2 regions of the Mesorhizobium sp. RSR565B genome follow, and region 1 is predicted to be linked to the other one. Evidence: predicted binding sites of a transcription regulator. Region 1 holds the regulator's gene; the other holds the start of a gene.
What was found. The regulator LexA, encoded in region 1, represses DNA repair genes until DNA is damaged. The targets are predictions, from matches to a motif close to TGTTCNNNNTGTGTTCNG.
Positions count from the first base shown of each region.

Region 2: a site for LexA is predicted at 2,590-2,607, ahead of ACYG9R_RS08805 (putative DNA modification/repair radical SAM protein). Genes of this name have one in related genera too.

Region 1 covers NZ_JBTTIE010000001.1:5,465,173-5,476,339, reverse strand. The annotation lists gene ACYG9R_RS26365 (ComEC/Rec2 family competence protein) at 1-1,638, shown strand, start outside; gene lexA (transcriptional repressor LexA) at 1,632-2,414, opposite strand; gene ACYG9R_RS26355 (GntR family transcriptional regulator) at 2,619-3,383, opposite strand; gene kynU (kynureninase) at 3,552-4,796, shown strand; gene kynA (tryptophan 2,3-dioxygenase) at 4,903-5,739, opposite strand; gene ACYG9R_RS26340 (AMP-binding protein) at 5,736-7,361, opposite strand; gene ACYG9R_RS26335 (alpha/beta hydrolase) at 7,528-8,358, shown strand; gene ACYG9R_RS26330 (molybdopterin molybdotransferase MoeA) at 8,404-9,609, opposite strand; gene moaC (cyclic pyranopterin monophosphate synthase MoaC) at 9,610-10,092, opposite strand; gene trpC (indole-3-glycerol phosphate synthase TrpC) at 10,095-10,907, opposite strand; gene trpD (anthranilate phosphoribosyltransferase) at 10,911-11,167, opposite strand, start outside.
Region 2 covers NZ_JBTTIE010000001.1:1,850,632-1,861,798, forward strand. The annotation lists gene ACYG9R_RS08800 (UdgX family uracil-DNA binding protein) at 1-1,350, opposite strand, end outside; gene ACYG9R_RS08805 (putative DNA modification/repair radical SAM protein) at 1,353-2,588, opposite strand; gene ACYG9R_RS08810 (glutamine synthetase family protein) at 2,820-4,205, opposite strand; gene ACYG9R_RS08815 (aspartate aminotransferase family protein) at 4,241-5,623, opposite strand; gene ACYG9R_RS08820 (hypothetical protein) at 5,779-6,231, shown strand; gene ACYG9R_RS08825 (WD40 repeat domain-containing protein) at 6,233-7,207, opposite strand; gene ACYG9R_RS08830 (CobW family GTP-binding protein) at 7,456-8,508, opposite strand; gene ACYG9R_RS08835 (MarR family winged helix-turn-helix transcriptional regulator) at 8,930-9,400, shown strand; gene ACYG9R_RS08840 (AraC family transcriptional regulator) at 9,411-10,274, opposite strand; gene ACYG9R_RS08845 (DUF2000 family protein) at 10,321-10,728, shown strand; gene ACYG9R_RS08850 (alpha/beta fold hydrolase) at 10,725-11,167, opposite strand, start outside.

The DNA.
Region 1 (11,167 bases):
ATTGCTACGCAGGGACCGCCGCCGCTGACCGCGCGGCTCTCCTCGGCAATCGAGAACGCGCGCGAAAACATTGCCGACCATATCAGGGGCAAGATCGGCGGCGCCGAAGGCGAGATTGCCGCGGCGTTGATTGTCGGGGTGCGCGCCGGCATCCCGGACGAGGTCAACGAAGCGATGCGGCGCACCGGCATCTACCACATCATCTCCATCTCCGGCCTGCACATGGCGCTGGTTGCCGGCACCATCATGGCGTTGCTGCGTGGCGCCTTTGCGCTGTTTCCCGATTTCTCTTCGCGCCGCCCAGTCAAGAAATATGCAGCAGTGGCAGCACTCGTCTCCATCGCCGCCTATCTCGTCATTTCAGGCATCGTGGTCGCCGCCGAGCGCAGTTTCATCATGCTAGCGGTCATGCTGGTCGCGGTACTCTTCGATCGTGCCGCGCTCACCATGCGCAATCTGGCGATCTCCGCCATTGCCGTCATCCTGGTGTCGCCGCACGAGGTGGTCGGTCCCAGCTTCCAGATGTCGTTTGCCGCCACAGCCGCCCTTGTCGGCGCCTATGCCGGCTGGGCCGATTACCGCGCCGACAAGGTGAGAACGCCGCTGGCAAAGCGCTCCTTCGTCGGCTTCCTGTCGCGAAAATTCGCGCTGGCCATGGGCGGCCTCGCCATGACCTCGATCATCGCCGGCAGTGCAACCTTGCTGTTCGCCATCTGGCATTTTCAGCGTGTGTCGCCGCTCAGCCTGATCGCCAATCTGGCCGTGATGCCGATTGTTTCGTTGATCGTCATGCCCTTTGCCGTGCTCAGCGCACTGGCGATGCCGTTCGGCGCCGACGGGCCGTTCCTCTATGTGATGGGCAAGGGTCTGATGGCGATGATCGCTATATCGGCCTGGATTTCCGAGCGCTCGCCGGTCGACGCCGTCGGGCTGATCTCCATCCGCTCGGTGCTGTTGGTGGCAGTCGCCCTCGTCATCGCCACCATGGCCACCACCTGGCTCAGGCTGGCGGCCGTGCCTTTCGCGCTGGCCGGCCTGTTGACGGTGCCGCAGGTGCTTACGCCCGACGTGCTCATATCCGAGGACGCACATTTGGTGGCCATGCCGATCGGTGGCGGCGAACTCGCCCTCAACCGCGAACGCTCCAACGAATTCACCACGGACAATTGGAAACGGGCGCTGCGGGCCGAAACCATTGTCCCGCCCGAGATTTTCGAGGCAACAGATACGCGGTTCGATCTCGATCCGCTCGATCTGCCGCCCGGCTCGCCCTTCTATTGCACCGGCGATCTCTGTATCGCTCGACACCCTTCCGGAGCCATTGTAGCTCTTGCGAAAGACCGCAAGACGGCGCGGCCGGCCTGTGCCTTCGCGAGCCTGATCGTCATCGATGACGCCACCGCCTACAATCCGTGCCGCGACCCGCTGGTCCTGGTCGTGACGAAGAAACAGCTGGCCCGCGACGGCAGCGCCGCCGTCTTCTTCGATCCGCAATCGGCAGCGGCAGCGCCAACCATCCGGTTCGCCGTCGACAAGCCGTATCGCCCCTGGCAGGAGCAACGCCGCTTCTCCCGCGACGCGCGCGGCCTGCCGCCTTACAACCAGCGTGAAAAGTACAAACCCAAGCCGGCTCAGTAGCGCCGGATCAATCCGACAAGCTTGCCCTGCACCTTCACCCTGTCCGGTCCAAAAATGCGGGTCTCGTAGGCCGGGTTGGCGGCTTCCAGGGCGATCGAGGCGCCCTTGCGGCGGAAGCGTTTCAGGGTCGCTTCCTCATCGTCGACCAACGCCACCACGATCTCGCCGGGGCTGGCTGTGTCGGCATTGCGGATGATGACCGTGTCGCCATCGAAAATGCCGGCCTCGATCATCGAATCGCCCTTGACCTCGAGCGCGTAGTGTTCACCGCCCATGATCATGTCGGGCGGCACCGAGATCGAATGGGTCTGATGCTGGATGGCGTCGATCGGCACGCCGGCGGCGATGCGTCCCATCACCGGGATTGAAATCGAGGAAACGGCATCGTCATTGCCGGCAGACATCGAACGCGACGGCGAGCCCGGCCTGATCTGGCGGCCGAGACCGCCTTGGCCCATCCCGCCTTGTCCCTGGCCGCCTTGCCCTTGGCCGGCTTGACCAAGACTGCCCTGAATGACGCTCGGCGAAAACTTCCTCGCCGCGTTGAGGCCTGGTGCGATCGAGTCGGGTAGCCGCAGCACTTCCAGCGCGCGCGCCCGGTTCGGCAGCCGGCGAATGAAACCGCGCTCCTCAAGCGCTGTGATCAGTCGGTGGATGCCGGACTTGGAGGCGAGGTCGAGCGCTTCCTTCATCTCGTCGAAGGACGGCGGGATTCCGCTCTCCTTCAGGCGTTCATGGATGAACATCAGAAGCTCATGTTGTTTGCGCGTCAGCATCGCGGCCCCCAAGGGTTCTGAAACCAGAATCAGAAAAAACAAACCCAGAACAAACACTATCTGTTCCAGTTGTGTTCCGCAACCTTTTAAAGTTTAATGAATGTGTTGACGTTTTGTTCAGCGTAACGTTCGGCGCTGCGAGCGCCGCCTGCGCCCAGTTGCCAGCAACGGGGTGAAACGAAGACAAGTGGCCTGCGTCGTCGGCTACGATCGCCGCTTCCTTTTCGGACGGGGCTGCGCAGCATCCGCGCCGGGTTCGCTCTGGGCATAGACCCGCAGCGTGTAGCCGATGTGAGCGGTCATCAGAGTTTTCGCACGTTCGACGTCGCGATCGAGGGCCGCTTCCATCAGGGCGGTATGGTGTTCGATCGCCACGGCGTCGCGCAGGGCCGCCACGGCCTTCCGGTGCCCATCCGTGCGGCCGGCGGCGGCGCGCAGCGTCGGGGCCAAACCCAGAAAGCGGTGATGGCGATGCAATTGGTCGGAAATCGTTGCATTGAAGCGCAGCAGCCAGCTGGATGTCGCGGCACTGAGCAGCGCCGCATGGAAGGCCTCGTGTTTTTCGTACCACGCGTCGACCGCATCATCCGATGGATCGTCGAGAACAGACCCGCACCGTGAGAGACGATAGTGGGCGGCAACGACCGCGTCTTCCCACTCGCGGTCGCCCTTCTCGACCGATTCCACCAGCAGGGGCAGTTCGACCACCAGCCGCGCACGCGCCAAATCCTCGAGCTCCGCCCGAGAGACGGGAGCGACCGCAAACCCGCGGTTGCTGATGGCGGTCACAAGCCGTTCCGCCTCCAGCCGCGACAGCGCCTCGCGCAACGGCGTCCAGCCGATGCCGTAGGTGTTGCGCAGCGTGCTCAGCTTCAACGGCGCGGCAGGCGCCAGCCGGGTCGCAAGAATATCGCGCCTGAGCAGGCGATAGGCCACTTCCGTCTTCGAGGTCTGCTCGTCATCCAGCATCGTGATCCATCAGACATAAACGCTCGGCTGAGTATTATATATCAAAGCCTTTCAATGGGTGAATTATATATAATGTTTGACAGCTCAAGGGCGACCACTCAAGATCGCCGGCATGTTTGGGCGGGCAGGCTCCGCCGCGCGCGTTTGTCCATGGAGGGGCGCCGGATCATGATGACACCCGATCTCGCTGCAATCGAAGCAATGGATGCCGCCGATCCGCTGCGCTCCATGCGTGGACGCTTTGTCTTACCGCAAGGCGTGATTTATCTCGACGGCAATTCGCTGGGTGCCGCGTCACCAGCCGTCTTCAGCGAATTGCAACAGGCCGCCACGCAGGAATGGGCGCACGACCTCATTCGCGCCTGGAACACGGCTGGCTGGTTCAACATGCCGGTGGAACTGGGAGATCAGCTCGGACGACTGATCGGCGCGGCTGACGGGCAGACGGTGGTCTGCGACACAACCTCGATCAACATCTACAAGCTGCTGCACGCCGCGCTCGGCATGCGGCCGAATCGGTCGGTCATCGTTGCCGAGGGCGACAGTTTCCCGACCGACCTCTACATGGCCGAAGGCGTCGCCTCGACCCGGCCGGGAACGCGGCTGCGGCTGGAGGGCGTCGACGCGGCCGCAATCGAGGACCTGATCGACGACAGCGTTGCCGTCATCCTGGTCAACCACGTCAACTACAAATCCGGCCAGTTGCGCGACATGGCGGCGCTGACGCGCAAGGCACATGACGCCGGCGCGCTGATCATCTGGGATCTCTGCCACACCGCCGGCGCCTTGCCGGTCGAACTCGACCGTGCCAATGCCGATTTCGCTGTCGGCTGCACCTACAAATACCTCAATGGCGGCCCGGGCTCGCCGGCCTTCATCTACGCGGCCGAGCGCCACCATGGTGATATCAGCCAGCCGCTCAGCGGCTGGTGGGGCCATGCGCGGCCGTTTGCCTTCGAGCAGGGCTTTGCCGTCGGCAGCGGCATTCGCCGCTTCCTGTGCGGAACGCAGCCGGTGCTGTCGATGCGGGCGCTCAAGGGCGCGCTCGATATCTGGAACGACGTCGATATGGCGGCGGTGCGCAGAAAAAGCATCGCGCTGACCGACCTGTTTATCCAGCTCGTCGAAGCCAGATGCGGCGCCTACGGGCTTGAACTGGAAAGTCCTCGCGACGGCAGCCAGCGCGGCAGCCAGGTGTCGTTCCTCCATCCGCATGGCTATCAGGTGATGCGCGCGCTGATCGAGCGCGGCGTGATCGGCGATTTCCGGGCGCCGTCGACCATCCGTTTCGGCTTCACGCCGCTCTATGTCGGATATGGCGATGTCTGGCAGGCGGTCGAAGTCCTGGAGGATATTCTGCGCACCGGCGCCTGGCAGGACGCCCGCTTCGCGGTGAAGACCGCGGTCACCTGAGGAACTAGAGCAATTTCAGGAAAAGTGTGAAGCGGTTTTCCGTCCGCAATTGCGTCAAATCAAAGAGCTAGAGCATTTCGCCGTTTACGTTAAACGGTGAAATGCTCTAGAGCCGGGTGCGGACCGTCCAGAGCTCCGGAAACAGCACAACCTCCAGCATCTTCTTCAGATAGGAGGCGCCTGAGGTGCCGCCCGTGCCGCGCTTCAAGCCGATGATGCGCTCGACCGTGGTGACGTGGTTGAAGCGCCAGCGGCGGAAGTAATCCTCGAAGTCGACCAGCTTCTCGGCCAGTTCGTAGAGCATCCAGTAGCGCTGCGGGTCGCGGTAGACGGTTTGCCAGGCAGCCAGCACGTCTTCGTTCTCGACGCGCGTCTCGCGCCAGTCCGTGCGCCCGGCATCGGCGCCGATGTCGAAGCCATTGCGCGCCAAAAGCAGAAGCGCCTCGTCGTACAGCGACGGCGTGGCCAGGATCGCTTCCAGCCTGTCCGTAAGATCGGGCCGGTGCTTGTGCGGCCCGAGCATGGCTAGGTTGCGGTTGCCGGCCATGAACTCGATAGCGCGGTACTGCCACGACTGGAAGCCCGAGGATTGGCCGAGCGCGTCGCGAAACTCGGTGTATTCGCTTGGCGTCATCGTGCGCAGCACGTCCCAGGCATTGTTGAGCTGCTCGAAGATGCGCGCGACGCGAGACAGCATCTTGAAGCTCGGTTCGAGGCGGTCGGCGCGGATAGAGCGGATCGCGGCGCCGATCTCGTGCAAAGCGAGCTTCATCCACAATTCCGATGTCTGATGCTGGATGATGAACAGCATCTCGTCATGGGCCGAAGACAGCGGCGCCTGCGCATCGAGCACCTTGTCCAGCTGCAGATAGTCGCTGTAGGACATCCGCTCCTTGAACGACATCTGCGCGCCATCGGACGCCGGATCGTGCGGCTTAATCAATTGCTCTTCTCCGCGCGCAACCGGAAGCGCTGGATCTTGCCGGTCTGGGTTTTGGGCAAGGCGTCGATGAACTTCACCGAACGCGGATATTTGTAGGGCGCGATCGTTGCCTTGACGTGGTCCTGCAGGCGTTTGACGGTCAATGCGTCCGGCGAAACACCTTGCACAAGCACGATATGCGCCTCGACGATCTGGCCGCGTTCACCGTCCTCGGCGCCGGTCACCGCGCATTCGGCGACGTCGGGATGCGAGAGCAGCGCCGCTTCGACCTCGGGGCCGGCGATGTTGTAGCCGGCGCTGACGATCATGTCGTCGGAACGCGCGGCGAAGTGGAAGAAGCCATCCTCGTCCTGCGTGAACGTATCGCCGGTGAGATTCCAGCCATCGCGGACATAGTCCTTTTGCCTGGCATCGGCCATGTAGCGGCAGCCGGTCGGGCCGCGCACCGCCAGCCGGCCAGTAGAGCCGCGCGGCAGCTCCCGCATCTCGTCATCGACGATGCGTGCCTGATAGCCGTCGACGGGTTTGCCGGTGGAGGCCGGCTTCATGTCCTCGAAGCGGTTGGAGATAAAGATATGCAGCATCTCGGTGGCGCCGATTCCATCCAGGATCGGCTTGCCGGTCTTCTCAGTCCATTCCTCGAAGACAGGCGCCGGCAGCGTCTCGCCCGCCGAAACCGCGACGCGCAGCGAGGACAAGTCAGCGCCTTGATCCATGGCCTTGAGCATGGCCCGATAGGCGGTTGGAGCGGTGAAGGAAATGGTCGCTTTGTAGGTCTCGATGATGTGGATCATGTTGGGTGGCGTCGCCTGTTCCAGCAGCGTCGCCGCGGCGCCGAAGCGCAGCGGGAAGATGGCGAGCCCGCCAAGACCGAAGGTAAAGGCAAGGGGCGGGGAGCCGACGAAGATGTCGTCGGGCGTCACCTCCAGGATTTCGCGGGCATAGGCGTCGGCGATGATCAGCAGGTCGCGGTGGAAATGCATCGTCGCCTTCGGCACGCCGGTGGTGCCGGAGGTGAAGCCGAGCAGGGCGACATCGTCGCGGCCGGTGTTGACGGCAGTGAAGGTGACCGGCTTGTCGAGGGCGGCGCGGTCGAGTTCCGCGTCATGGTTGGCCGTGCCGTCGAAGCCAATGACCTGCTTGAGATACGCACTGCCCTTGGCGCAGGCGGTCATCTCGTCCATCAGCCTTGTATCGCAAAGCGCAACCGTGATTTCCGCCTTGTCGACGATCTTGGCGAGTTCGCCGGCGCGCAGCATCGGCATGGTGTTGACGACCACCGCGCCAACCTTGGTGGCGGCCAGCCAGCAGGCGACCATGGCCGGGTTGTTGGCCGAGCGGATCAGCACCCGGTTGCCCGGCTTGACGCCATAATTCTCGACCAGGGCATGGGCGAGCCTGTTGGTCCAGTCGGACAGTTCCTTGTAGGTGCGGCGGCGGCCATTGCCGATCAGCGCGGTGTGGTCGCCGAACCCTTTTTCGACCAGCCTGTCGGTCAATTCGACGCCGGCATTTATGTGGTCGGGATAGTCGAAGCCGTCGAGCAAAAACTCCGGCCATTGCTCCGGCGGCGGCAGGTTGTCACGCGTGAATGTGTCGATATGCGCTGATGGCCCAAGCATTTTCGGCTGCCCCTGTCTGCCTCGCGCCCATGGCTGAACAAGGCGCAGGATCGCACCAGTCGAAATTTGTTTCAAGCCTAAAATGTTTTTAGGTCGCAGCATTGACGCCGCCCTGTTCGGCGGCCATTCCTGTCGACTGAACTGAAGCCATCCGGGAGGGATGCAGATGCTCGAACATCGTGTTGCCGATTGGGACAATGCCTACGCCAACGGCGACAACATTGCCGGCAGCAATCGCTGGCCGGCCGCATGGGACACACCGGCACAGGCTTTTCGCGACACAATGTCGGCGTCCGGTCGGGCCAAGCTCGACATCGCCTATGGCGACAGCCCGCGCAACAGGCTCGATCTGTTCCTTCCCGATGTCATGCCCAAAGGGCTCGTCGTCTTCATCCATGGCGGTTACTGGAAGGCGTTCGACAACAAGCCATGGTCGCATCTGGCCAACGGCGCGGTTGCCAATGGCTTTGCCGTGGCAATGCCGACTTACACGCTTTGTCCCGACATACGCATTTCCGGCATCGTCAGGGAAATCGCGGCGGCGATCGGCAAGGCGGCGACGATGGTCGGCGGGCCGGTGATCCTGACCGGGCATTCCGCCGGCGGCCATCTCGCCTCCAGGATGGTGACGACAACGACGCCTCTGGCCGCCGATGTGGCCGGCCGCATACGCAATGTCGTCTCGATCTCCGGGGTTCATGATCTGCGGCCGATCATGCGGACGGGGATGAACGCGACACTGGCCATCGATGAAGCGGAAGCACTGGCCGAAAGCCCGGTTCTGCTGCGCCCCATGCAGGGCGCGCGCATCACCTGCTGGGCCGGCGGCGGCGAGCGGGCGGAGTTCCTGCGCCAGAATGCGCTGCTTGCCAACATCTGGATCGGCCTCGGCGCCACGACCAGCACAGTGGTCGAGCCGGACCGGCATCATTTCAGCATCGTCGACGGGCTTGCCGATCCGACACATCCGCTGACGCGGACATTGCTGGCGGAGTAACAACCAGTCTTATCTCTTGGAATTAACGGCTTGGATCCGCGACCTTCAGCGCAACATCAGAACGCTGCAAGCAGCGCCTGCTTCTGCCGCCGGAGCGAAGGGCTCGCGCACGATCAGGCCGGTGGCGTCGGCCAGCATTCTCAGCATCGAGGAATCCTGGATGCCGAACGGCGTCGCCACCAATGCGCCGGCTTCTTCCCGGACCACGGCGCGCACATAGTCTTGCCTTAGATCATTGGCCGGCATCGCGGCGCCAAGCTGAGCCTGGCGGATGTCCTGCCGGTGGGGACGGCCGCCGAGCTGCGCCAATAACGGCTTCAGGAACAATTGCGAGCAGACCAGGCTCGCCACCGGATTGCCGGGCAGGCCGATGCACCTGATATCGCCCAGCCGCCCGAACATCAGCGGCTTGCCCGGGCGCATGGCGAGCTTCCAGAAGTCGAGGTTCATGCCTTCGCCGGTCAGCACGTCATGGACGAGATCATGGTCGCCGACCGAGGCGCCGCCGAGCGTGACGATGACGTCGGCTTTCGCATCGACCGCCTTTTTCACCAGCGCCGCGATCGCTTCCTTGCGATCGGCCGCTATACCGAGATCGAGCGCGCGAGCGCCGACCGACTGCGCCACAGCAGCGACGCCATAGGCGTTGGACGAGATGATCTGGTCGGGGCCAGGTTCGCTACCCGGTGGCAGCAATTCGTCGCCGGTGGCGATGATGGCGACCAGCGGCCGTTGCACCACGTTCAACCGGGGATGATTGGCCGACGCCGCCAGCGACAATGCAGCCGGATCGAGCACGCGGCCTTTCTCCAGCAGCACGTCGCCTTGGGCAAAATCCAGTCCAAGGCGGCGGATGTTACGGTTCTTCGCCGTCGGTTCGGTGACCTCGATCCGGCCACCGCCGAGATCGCGGACATTCTCCTGGATGACGATGGTGTCTGCGCCTTCCGGCAGCGGCGCGCCGGTGAAGATGCGCACAGCTTCCGCCTTACCTACAGCGCCGTCAAAGCCTCGCCCTGCAGGCGCCTTGCCGATCACCGAAAGCCTCGCCGGGAGGGTCGCCACATCCCGCGCCCGTGCGGCATAGCCGTCCATGGCAGATGCATTGAAAGGCGGCTGGGTACGCAGCGCCACGACCGGCTCCGCCAGCACCCGGCCGGCCGAATCCGCCAGCGCGACGCTTTCACCGGGCAACGCCACAGCGCCGTCGAGTAGGCGTTGAAGCGCCTCGGCGACCGGAACCAGCGCCATTTACGAACCCGCCTTGTAGTCGCCGGACTTGCCGCCGGTCTTTTCCACCAGCTTTATACCGGAAATCACCATGGCGCGGTCGACCGCCTTGGCCATGTCGTAAATGGTCAGGCACGCGACAGATGCCGCGGTCAGCGCCTCCATCTCGACCCCGGTCTTGCCGGTGACGCGGGCGAGCGCGGTGACCCTGAGGCCGGGCAGCGTGGTGTCCGGTTCGATGTCGACCGACACCTTGGTCAAAAGCAGCGGATGGCAGAGTGGGATCAGCTCATGCGTTTTCTTGGCAGCCATGATGCCGGCAATGCGCGCGGTACCCAGCACATCGCCCTTCTTGGCGTCGCCGTCGAGGATCATCTTCAGGGTTTCGGCCCGCATCGAGACAAAGCCCTCGGCGACCGCCGTGCGCGTCGTCTCCGCCTTCTCGCCGACATCGACCATGTTGGCCTCGTCCTTGGCGCCGAGATGGGTGAGGGCGGCTGCCATCCTCAGATGGCCTCTGCTTTCGCCTTGCCTGTCAAAAGCAGCCGCGTTGCCGCAGCGACATCCTCTTGCCGCATCAGGCTCTCGCCGACGAGGAAGGTGCTGATGCCGGTCTTTTGCATCCTGAAGCAATCGTCGTGGGTGAAAATTCCGCTCTCGCTGACCAGCAATCGGCCGCCCGGCACCATCGATGCCAGCCGTTCCGAGGTCTCGAGGCTGGTCTCGAATGTTCTGAGATTGCGGTTGTTGATGCCGATCAGCTGCGACGAGAGTTTTACCGCGCGCTGCGTCTCGGCCTCGTCATGCACCTCGATCAGCGCGTCCATGCCGAGTTCGAACGCGGTCGCTTCCAATTCGCTCGCCAAGGCATCATCGACGCTGGCCATGATGATCAGGATGGCATCGGCGCCCCATGCGCGAGCCTCGTAGACCTGGTAAGGGTCGAACAGGAAATCCTTGCGCAGCGCGGGCAGGGACACTGCCTTCCGTGCATTGGTGAGAAATTCCGGCGCGCCCTGGAAGGATGGCGCATCGGTCAGCACCGAAAGACAGGCGGCACCGCCTTTCTCATAGGCCTGCGCCAGTGCGGGCGGGTCGAAATCGGCACGGATCAAGCCTTTGGATGGGCTTGCCTTTTTGATCTCGGCGATCAGGCCGAAGCTGCCCGATCTGCGCTTCGCCTCAAGCGCCCTCCGAAAGCCACGCGGTGCGTCGGCATCCTTGGCTCGCGCCTTGATCTCGGCCAACGGTATCCGCGCCTTCGCCGCCGCGATCTCGTCGCGCTTGTAGGCCTCGATCTTGCGCAGAATGTCAGCCACGGCTCATCCGTTCGAAATCTCGACCAGCCTGTCGAGCACGCCCAGCGCCCGGCCGCTGTCGATGGCCTGTGTGGCCGCGGCCATGCCGTCGGCAAGCGTCGTCGCCTTGCCGGCCACCACCATGCCGGCGCCGGCGTTCATCAGCACCGTATCGCGATAGGCCCCGGCAGCACCTCTCAGCATGTCGCGCAACGCCGTGGCATTGTAGGCGGCGTCGCCGCCGCGCAACTCGTCCTTGGTGTGGCGCTGCAGGCCGACGG
Region 2 (11,167 bases), 3.6 Mb from region 1:
GCGCAAGCCATCCTCGCGTTCGATCAACTGGCCGCGCATTTTCGTCACGGCAATGGCCTTGCCCAGCAGCGACAACGCCGCCGTTGCCCCAAGCGCCACGGCGAGGTCCGGCTTGATCAGCTCAAGCTCCCGGCCGATCCACCAGCGGCAGGCCTGGACTTCGCCGGTATTTGGCTTCGAGTGGATGCGGCGCTTGCCGCGCGGCTCGAACTTGAAGTGCTTGACGGCGTTGGTGACGTAGACTTTTTGCCGGTCGACGCCTGCGTCATCGAGAATTGCATCGAACACTTTGCCCGCTGGCCCGACAAAAGGTTTGCCGGCGAGATCTTCCTGATCGCCAGGTTGTTCGCCGACGAAGACCACTTTGGCGTCATCCGGCCCCTCGCCGAACACGGTCTGTGTCGCGTCGCGCCAGAGCGGGCAGCGACGACAACCCTTTGCAGCCTCGCGCAAATCGGAAATCGTCTTGGCATCGTCTTCATCCGGCGCCTCGGCCGGCTCGGGCTTCGGCCAATGTCTTGCCTGCAGCTTGGCGTGGTGCGGCGCCGGCGTCGTCGGTTGTCTGGCAATCATGGCTATAGCGGCCTCGTCCGCTCCTGCGATCAGATCTGGAATGAGCGAGGCCTCGGGAAGGTTCCGCCAATATTTCTTCGGCATCTCCTTCTGCATCGCCTTCACCTTGAGCCGCGCCGGGTTGAAGATGTTCTGGAAATAGGTCAGCCACAACGCCTCGGTGTCGTCCTGATCGGGTGCATCGCCCTTGGCCGCACCCGGGCCGATCGCCAGCCTTTCGCCATTCCAGTCGGCGGAGGCATAGGGCGTCAGGACGGTCCAGCGCATGCCGGTGAACCGCCGGACGAAGAAATCCGCGTTGCGCTCGACAATGAAATGCTCCGGCTCGAACCAGGCGACGTAGCGCTCGTCCTCGCCGTAGCCGATCTTCCGGAAGCGTACGAAGGCATGCATCTTATGGCTGTCGCGCCGCACCGCCTTTTCCATGGCTTCGAGCCGCCTGGTGTCGGGATCGGATGCGATCGCCAGCAGTTTCGGCTCGGTGCGCAGGCGACAAAGCATCCAGTAGAGAAAGGCAAACCGGCCGGGGTCGGAGTGGCAGAAGGCGGTTTCGGCATGGGCGATGAACTCGCGCGGGACGGTAAGCTGCGCGCCCTCTGGCACCGCCGGCAAGGCATCTCGAGGATCATTGGCGTCGGACCCGACACCCCAACTAATATCCTCAGGCCGGACCTCATTCAGCGTCAGACGCCGTGCCGCATCGCGCCAACCGGCGAAATCGGTCTGGCTCGCTAGCCGGACAGTGTATCGGGCAAGGTCGAGCTGGGCCGGCTGCATGGTCAAAACAGCGACAGTTGTTCGCAGGACTTTACGATCGTATCGCGCAGGCCTGTCTTGTCGGTGAGTCCGCCCGGCGACCAGCCTTCGGCGATGATGAAGGGCCTCAGCTTGGCGATCGAATGGCAGATCCGTCCGACATCTTCCAGCCGCATACGTCGGTGGCGGCGGGTTTCAAGGATCTTCGCCACCACCTTGGTGCCCAGACCCGGAACCCGCAGCAGCGCTTCCCGATCGGCGCGGTTGATGTCGACGGGAAACCTCGCCCGATTGCGCAAAGCCCAGGCGAGCTTGGGGTCAATGGCGAGATCGAGCATGCCGTCGCTGCTGCCGGCGAGGATTTCCGGCTGCGAAAAGCCGTAGAAGCGCATCAGCCAGTCGGCCTGATAGAGCCGGTGCTCGCGCATCAGCGGCGGTTTCTGGAGCGGCAGCGACGATGACGAATCCGGGATCGGGCTGAAGGCGGAGTAATAGACGCGCCGCAGATGGTAGCTGCCATAGAGCCGCGCACTGGAGTGCAAGATACCGTCGTCGGATGTCTTGTCGGCGCCGACGATCATCTGCGTCGACTGACCTCCGGGCGCAAAGCGTTCGCGCTTCTTGGTCCGCAACGTCGGCTCGGCCTTTTCCTCCATCTTCCGGCGCAGGTTCGCCATGGAAAGCCGGATCGTTTGCGGCTTCTTCTCCGGCGCCAGTTTCTTCACGCCCTCATCGGTCGGCAGTTCGACATTGATAGACAGCCGGTCGGCGTAGAGCCCGGCCTGCTCGACCAGTTCGGCCGAGCTTTCCGGAATGGTCTTCAGATGAATATAGCCGGAGAATTTTTCGTCCAGCCGCAGCCGCCGCGCCACCTCCACCATCTCGGCCATGGTCTCGTCCGGGGAGCGGATGACTCCTGAGGACAGGAAGAGGCCCTCGATGTAGTTGCGCCGATAAAAGTCCATGGTCAGCTTCACCACCTCGTCGATGCTAAAGCGGGCGCGGCGCACATTCGATGACGAGCGGTTCATGCAGTAGCTGCAATCGTAAATGCAGAAATTGGTGAGCAGGATTTTCAGGAGCGAAATGCAGCGGCCATCCGGCGCGTAGGAATGGCAGATGCCCATGCCTTCTGTGGAGCCGATACCGCCGGATTGGAGCGAATCCTTCTTCGCCGAGCCGGACGAAGCACAGGAGGCGTCGTATTTGGCGGCGTCAGACAGGATTGCCAGCTTTTCACGGACGGTGGGCGCGCTCATCCGTTCATGATATGTTCTTGAAGGCTGCAGCGCCACCTCATTTGATGCAGGCGGCGAAAAAGTGATCGCCGCCCGCCGTCAGGGCAATCAGAGACCGTTTCGAAATTCGCTCTGGCGAGTCATATGGTGGTGGTTTCGAGAACCGAAGCGCAGCGGACATTTGGTCCGTGAGCATCGGAAGCGCAGAAACCACCATCGATGGCCGCCGGAGTAGAATTTCGAAACGGTCTCTCAGACCTCGTGCAGGTAGAGGTGGTAGTCCAGCTCGCTCACCGTACGCGCGACGCGCAGATACTCCGACTGCTTGATCGCCACGAAGGTGCGATGCAGATCCTCGCCAAGCGCCTCTTTCAGGAAGCTCGAGGCCCGCGCCGCCTCGATCGCGGCGCGCCAGTCGACCGGCATGGTCGTGCGCGTGACAGCGGCTTCATAGCCATTCCCAGTGGTTTCAGGGCCGGGGTCGAGGCCTTCGTCCAGACCCTTGATGATGCCGGCCAGCACCGTTGCCGCGATCAGGTAGGGATTGGCGTCGACGCCCGACGGCCGGTGCTCGATGCGCCGGTTCTTGGCGTCGCCGGCCGGCACGCGCAGCGCCACCGAACGGTTGTTGACGCCCCAGGTCGGCGCCACCGGCGCATAGGACTGCGAGACGAAGCGCCGCCAGGAATTGGCGTGCGGCGCAAACACCAGCATCGATTCGGCCATGGTCTGGATCAGCCCGCCGAGCCCCTGCAGCAGCGGCAGCGACCAGCTTTCGCCGCCGGCTTCGGCAAAAACGTTGCGGCCGTTCTTGTCCTGCAGCGAAACATGGAAATGCATGCCGGAGCCGGCATATTTTTCGATCGGCTTGGCCATGAAGCAGGCGGTAACACCATGGCGGCGCGCCTGCGCCCGCACCAGCCGCTTCAACATGACGAGGTCGTCGGCCGCCCGCATGACATCCTTGCGGTAATTCAGCGTCAGCTCGTACTGGCCGGGCGCGTATTCCGAAATCACCGTTTCGGCCGGAATGCCTTGCGCCTTAGCCGCGGCATAGATGTCGGAAAACAACGGCTCCATGCCGTGCAGATGGTCGACGGAATAGACTTCCGTCTTGGCCGAGCGGCGGCCGTCGAGCACGGCGTCCGCCGGTTTTACCTTGCCGTCGGCGTCACGCTCATTGGCAAGCAGGAAAAATTCGAGTTCGAAGGCGCCGGCGGGATAGAGGCCCTTGGCCGCCAAGATGTCGACCTGCCTGGCCAGCGCCAGCCGTGGGTCCGACGACATAGGCTGTCCCTCGAGATGGTACATCGCCATCAGCAACTGGCCGCGCGGCGGGTTCGTGCCGTAAAGCGGCACCAGCGTGCCGGGGATCGGCCATGCCCTGAGATCGCCGTCTCCAGTCGTCCAGATCAGCCCGGTTTCGTGCACATCCTCGCCGGTGATGTCGAGGCCGAGGATCGAGATCGGCATGTGGCGGCCGCCCTCGAAGATGCTTTTCAGCTCATGCCGGCGCACGATCTTGCCGCGGCCGACCCCGTTGGCGTCGGTCAAGACGATATCGAAGGCTTCGATTTCGGGATGGGCGTCGAGAAAGGCTTGCGCCTCGGCGGGCGTCGAGCCCGAAGGTGAAGTCATGATTAGTGTACTCGAGTTTGGCTTGGCAGCTTGTCTCATGCCGTCAGCCTTGCCGCAACCGTGGCGAAGGCGGTGATCAGCCGGTTGACCTGGGCGCCGGTGGTGGCCGGTGAGATCAGCATCATGTTGTGAAAGGGCGCGATCAGCACGCCCTGGTTGACCAGCGCGACATGGATAGCCGCCTCAAGCTCCGGCGCATGGGCAGTCTCGGCTTCGGCGCCGTTCCTGAGCGGGCCAGGGGCGCAGATGAACTCGACGCGGGCGCCGACGCGGGCGACATGCCAGGGCAGATTGTAGCGATCGATGACGCCGGTCAGCCCGGCATCGAGCCGCAGGGCGAGGCGATCCATCCGGGCATAATTCTCCTGCGTCATCACCTCTTCGAGCGTTGCGCGCATGGCTGCGAACTGCAGCGGGTTCGCCGACAGCGTCGTGCCCATGCCGGAATAGCCCGGCTCCTTGGTTCGGTTGTAGTCGGCATAGCGCGAGGCGACCTCGTCGCTCATGCCCCACACGCTTGCCGGCACGCCACCGGCGATCGGCTTGCCCAGCACGAAAAGGTCGGGCTGCAGCCCGAATTTTCTGGTGTAGCCCCCTGGGCCGGTCGAGATGGTGTGGGTCTCGTCGATCAGCAGCAGCGTTCCTGCCGCGCGCGTCAGTTTGCGCAACGCGTCGTGAAAACCCGGATCGGGCAGCACCATGCAGGAATTTGTCAGCACCGGCTCAGCAATGACGCAGGCGACATCCTTGTCCTTGAGCGCTGCTTGCAGCGCGGCGACATCGTTGAACTCGATGACCTTCGCCATCTTGGTCAGGTCGCGAAACTCACCCGCCAGCCCCGGCCGATTCACGGGCTTGCCGTCGACCATCCGGACCATCGTCTCGTCGACCGAGCCGTGATAGCAGCCGTTGAAGACCAGGATCTTTTCGCGGCCGGTGACGGCGCGGGCGACGCGCAGCGCGAAGCGGTTGGCGTCGGTGGCGGTGGTGGCGATCTGCCAGAACGGCAGACCGAAACGCTGTGTGATCAGCGGCCCGATGGCCAGCGCATCTTCCGAAGGCAGCATATAGGTCAGGCCGCGCCCGGCCTGGCGGCGGATGGCGCGCGCCACCGGCGGCGGCGAATGGCCGAACATCGAGCCGGTGTCACCGAGGCAGAAATCGTCCAGCCTGTTGCCGTCGATATCCGTGATGGCGGCGCCCTTGGCGCTTTCGACCAGGATCGGGAATGGCGTCGGCCAGTCGTTCATCCAGTGCATCGGCACACCGCCGAAGAAGCCTGGCAGGCCGTTACCGACCTTGGCCTGCGATTTCGGCCGCGCCTTGCGGAAGGTGTTCGCCTCGCTTGTCCGCAATGCAGCGATGCGGTCACGGCTGATACCGTCGATGGATGCTTTTGAACTGTTCGTGCTGTGCATGAAATCCCTCTCGGCCGGCACACTACCCAATTGGCGACGGCAACCGCAATTGGCCGTGTTGGTGCCCTGCATTGGGTCAGCAGCAAGTTCGGCAGACTTGACCTTCCGGCGCAGTCGGGCGCCAATGCGATCGGGTCTGTGGTTTGGGGAGAAAAATGCGGACGATCATCTGCGCTATTGCGCTACTCTTGTCGGCCGCTGCGGCTTCCGCATCGGGCGGCGTCTGGTGTTCCGTCGATGACAAAGCGGTGCAATTCGAGGTCGGCGCCGGGGTCACCAGAGGTATGGGCGGCCCGACCTTCAATTTTCGCGGCGATCTCGAGATACTTGGCCGGCCGGAAGGCGACAGTCTGCGCAAGACCGTCTTCGAGGATTCCGACCTCACCCAGTACTGGCTGGACGACAAGGAGTTGCGGCTGAACGTCTACCACGAGCATCAGCTCGGAGATAAATTCAACTCTGTCGAACTGACGATCCTGACCAAGACCAGTGACGAGGGCGTCTATGACGGCCGGTACACGCTTGCCGTCTACGACAACGCCGCCGACACGGAACAGGACGGCAAGCCGAAAGAATTGACCGGCAAGGTGTCGTGCGGAGCCGAATAGGTCACGCCGAGATATCGATGACGCCGCAGTCGCCGGCGGCACTGCCGAAGGCGACCCGGCGCTCTTCCTTATCCCACATCATCGCGGTGATGGCGCCCTTGCCCGGGCGGCGCAACAGCACCTCTTTGGCATCGGTAAAGCGCACCGCCATGACCATGCCGTCATCATAGCCGACGGCGACGACATCCTGGCTCGGATGGCAGGCAACCGATGTCACCATGGCGTTGCCGCGCGTGCCGAGCTCCAGCGGCGCCTTGCCCATCGGGCCGTCCTTGCCCGAAAACGGCCAGACGATCGCCGCCGGCGCGCCGGAACTCGCCAGCCATTTGCCCTTCACGCTCCACGACAGGCTTTTGACCTTGCCGGGATAGCCGGTCATGCGCATGTGCTTGCCGTCGGCGAGCTTCCAGCCATGCAGCGCGTTTTCCTGCATGGTGGTGACGAGGAAGGCGCCATCCGGCGAGAAGGTGACGCCGGTATGGGCACCGGCCCATTCCAGCTCCACCGGCTTGCCCTCGGCGGCCGGGAAATGCAGCGTCGCGCCATTGTAGCGGGCGACGCCGAAGCGTATGCCCTTGGGGGAGAAGGCCAGCCCCTCGACCGAACGCGGATGGGCAAACTCTTTGGTCTTGCCGTCGGCAAAGCGCACGAACGCAGTCTTGCCTGTGGCATAGGCGATAGCGCCTTGCGGCCCGGCGGCGACGCTGGTGATCCACTTCTTGCCGGCGCTCGCCAATTCGCCGACGGTGCCACCTGCGGTGACAGCAAAAATCTTGCCGTCCTCGCCGCCGGTGATCAGGCGGTCGTTGGCGGCGTCATGGAACGTGGAGAGCAGGCCGTCATTGGCCTGAATTGCCTTGTGGCCGTTGTCGAGCCTATGAACTGTCCCATCGGCCAGCGCAAAATGCGGCACGTTGTCGAGGAAGACGGCGGCAAGGCAGTGACCTTCCAGGTCGAGGGGAGCAACTGTGGGCATCAGGACCATTCCAATGAAGCTGTCACCACTCCCGGGAAGCCATTGAGGCGGCCAGGCCTGGCGTCAACCTTCCCCTTTGTGGGAGAAGGTGGATCGGCGCGCAGCGCCGAGACGGATGAGGGGTGTTGGACGGATCGCCGTCGGTGCCGAGCTGGAGCACCCCTCATCCGACCTCGCTTCGCGAGGCCACCTACTCCCACAAGGGGAGAAGGAAGAGCGGGCAGCGCTAGCGCCATAGAGTCCGGAAATCAAGCCGCCTGGCAGGCGTCAAAGCTCTTCTTCAGCCGTTCGGCGTCAAGCTCGCGGCCGATGAACACCAGCCGGCTCTCATGCTTTTCGCCGTCTTTCCAGGCGCGCTGGTGGTCGCCTTCGATGATCATGTGCACGCCTTGGATGACATAGCGCTCGTCGTCGCCCTTGAGCGCGATGATGCCTTTCAGCCGCAGGATGTTGGGACCTTCCATCTGAGTGATCTTCTCGATCCACGGGAAGAATTTCTTCGGGTCCATCTCGCCGCCGCGCAGCGACACCGACTGCACGGTCACGTCATGGATGTCGGAGGGATGCGCGTGATCGTGATGATGATGGTCGTGATCATGGTCGTGGTGATCGTGGTCGTGATCATGGTGGTCGTGATCATGATCGTGCGCCTCGAGAAAATGCGGATCGTTTTCCAATGCGCGCGACAGGTCGAAGGCGCCGCGGTCGAGCACTTCCGACAGCGCCACGCCGGCGCGCGTCGTGCGGTGGATCCTGGCCGCCGGGTTGATGGCGCGGATGGTGGCTTCGACCTTGGCCAGCTCTTCGGGCGTCACCAGATCGGTCTTGTTCAGCACGACAACATCGGCGAAGGCGATCTGGTCCTCGGCTTCCTTGGAATCCTTCAACCTGAGCGGCAGGTGCTTGGCGTCGACCAGGGCCACGACAGCGTCGAGTTTGGTCTTGGAGCGCACGTCGTCGTCCATGAAGAAGGTCTGCGCCACCGGCACAGGATCGGCGAGGCCGGTGGTCTCGACGACGATGGCGTCGAAGCGGCCGGGACGGCGCATCAAGCCTTCGACGACGCGGATCAGGTCGCCGCGCACCGTGCAGCAGACGCAGCCATTGTTCATTTCGTAGATTTCCTCGTCGGATTCCACGATCAAATCATTGTCGATGCCGATCTCGCCGAATTCATTGACGATGACGGCATAACGCTTGCCATGGTTTTCCGACAGGATGCGGTTGAGCAGCGTCGTCTTGCCGGCGCCGAGATAGCCGGTGAGAACGGTCACGGGGATTTGCGTCTGTGCTTCGCTCATATCTTGCCTCGAAATGGCTGGGCCACGGAATTGCGGGCCGCAAGAAGGGATTGTTGGCCTGATATAGGATGTGTGCCGGCCTTTTGCACGAGGCAAACCGCCTGGGTGTTTGACCCAGGATTGACGAAGCGGATGGGTAGACCCGAGAGGCCGAGTGCGAGGGATGCCGACCATCAACGTGTTGCCGGAAACGCCTCTTCGTTGACCTGTGCTAAGCCGCGCCGCGTCAAACCGTTACAATCGCCTTGGCGGAAACTCGTTTGTCATCTAACTGAAATAAACATCTGGCATCACCATTTCGAGCACCACAAATGCTTGCCGGCAAAGCTGTTTCAAAAGCCGGAATCTTTTTGATCGTCGATTGCCAAACGGCCGGCTGCGTCTATGCTGCACGCACCGGTACGGCCGAAGAGGGATCACCATGGCCAAGGCGGACAAGACTGCAACGATGAGCCGGCTGCATTCGGCGGCAAGGCTGGCAAGGACCGCGCTGGCGGCGCGGCTTCTGGCGCACGGCTTCTATGCCGGCCAGGACCAGATCATGCTGACGCTCGACCGCGAGGACGGCCAGACGCCCGGCAATCTCGCCGGCCGCCTCGGCGTTCGCCCGCCGACCATCACCAAGACCATCAACCGGCTGCAGGCCCAGGGCTTTTTGGAAAAGCGCGCCTCTTCCGCGGATGCACGCCAGGCGCATATCTTTCTCACCGACACCGGCCGCGAGATCATCCACGCCATCGAGAAGTCGGTGAAGAAGACCGAGAAGCAGGCGTTGAAGGGCCTCGACAAGAAAGAACAGAAGACGCTGTTCAAGCTGCTCGCCCGCATCGAGGCCAATTTGTCGAACGAGGAGCTGGTGCTTGTCGACGACGATGGCGACATCGACGATTGATCTTCCTGACCTAGGCGGCTACCGAAGGCCCGCGCACCAGGGTCGACCAGCGGCCGGGCGTCAGGCCGAATGCTTTCTTGAAATGCCTGTTGAAATGGCTCTGGTCGCTGAAGCCGGCGCCAACGGCAATCTCGGCCAGCGGCTCGCCCACCTCGATCATCCGTCTTGCCTTTTGCAGCCGGCGCATCAGCAGGAACCGATGCGGGCTGGTGGAATAGGTCGCGCGAAAATGGCGTGACAGCGCATAGCGGTCGAGCCCGGTGACGGCTTCCAGCTCATCGGAACGAACGGACCGCTCGGCATTCTCCTCGAGATAGCCGCGCGCCAGCGCTGCCGCACGCGAGGCCGACTTCCCCATCGGCTTTGCTTTCTGTCCCGCATGACGCCCCAGATGCTGCGCCAGCTCCGCAACGAAATCGGCGACGAACAGCTCGTCCAGTTCCTCATCGAGCGGCGACAGGGCCGAAAGCAGCGTGCCACGCAAGGCAGGATCGCTGACCACAGCATCCCTGACGAAAGGCAGCGGCGCGCCGTCGAGGCAGTCGAGCAGCAGTGAGGGTTCCAGATAGAGGATCCGGTAGCGCAGACCATCCTCGGTCCCGGCGCCGCCATCGTGCACTTCGTCGGGATGCAGCACGATAACCTGGCCGGGCAGGCTGTGGTTGACAGTGCCCCTGTAGTGGAAGCGCTGCACACCGGAAAGCGTCACGCCGACGGCAAGCGTATCATGACGGTGTAGGTCGAAGGCGTTGCCATGGAAATGCGCCTCGATGCGCTCGATGCCGGTGCTGCCTGGCGCCGAGACGATCCGGTCTTCATCCGCGCACGAACGTCCAAGACCCTGTGTCGCCTCACCGTCTAGATCGTGCGTCATCACCTATCCCTGCCCTTCATGGGCGTGCTCCGGAGTCCTCATTTTGGTGTTCGATACGAAATTTGCAATCGTGCTGCGGGACGATCTCGCCGTCTGGCAAAAGCTCAACGTCACGGCCTTCCTGACCAGCGGCGTCGTCGCGCAATTCCCCGACATTATCGGCGAACCCTACCGCGACCGCGCCGGCAACCTTTACAATCCTCTGTCGATCCAGCCGGTCATCGTGCTTTCGGCCGATGGGCCGACGCTCAACTCCATCCACCGGAAGGCGCTGGAGCGGGGCGTGACGGCGTCAGCCTATGTCGAGGAGATGTTTGCCACCGGCTTCGATGCGGCCAACCGCGCCGTCTTCGCCGAGTTCGGCCCTGAGGACGCCAAGATCGTCGGCATCGCGCTGCGTGCCGACAAGAAACTCGTCGACAAGATCACCAAGGGCGCCCGCATGCACGCCTAATTCAGCAGGAAGCGTGTAACGGCGCTCATGAATTCAGTCGGCCGCTCGACGTTCAGCATATGGACGCCCGGAAGCAGTGTAAGCGTGGCGCCGGGGATGCTGGCTGCGATCGCCTCGCTGTGGCTTGCCAGCGTTACCTTGTCGTCTTCTCCACCGATCACCAGAGTGGGGGCGGTAATGAGGGAGACAGTCCGGCGCAGATCGCAATCGCGTACGGCGGCGAAGCATCCCGCGAGACCTTGGGGCGGCGTCGCCAGGACCATCGCGCGGAACGCGTCGACGGTTTCGTTTGGGCCGGCAAGCATCGAGGCGGGAAACCAGTTGTGCATGAACATGTCCGCGGCGGCCGACATGTTGCTCGCAGCAAGGACAGTACGGATCTGCTCGTCAAAGTAAGAAGCCGGCCCGAGATGTGGCGAGGTGTTGGAAAGGATGAGAC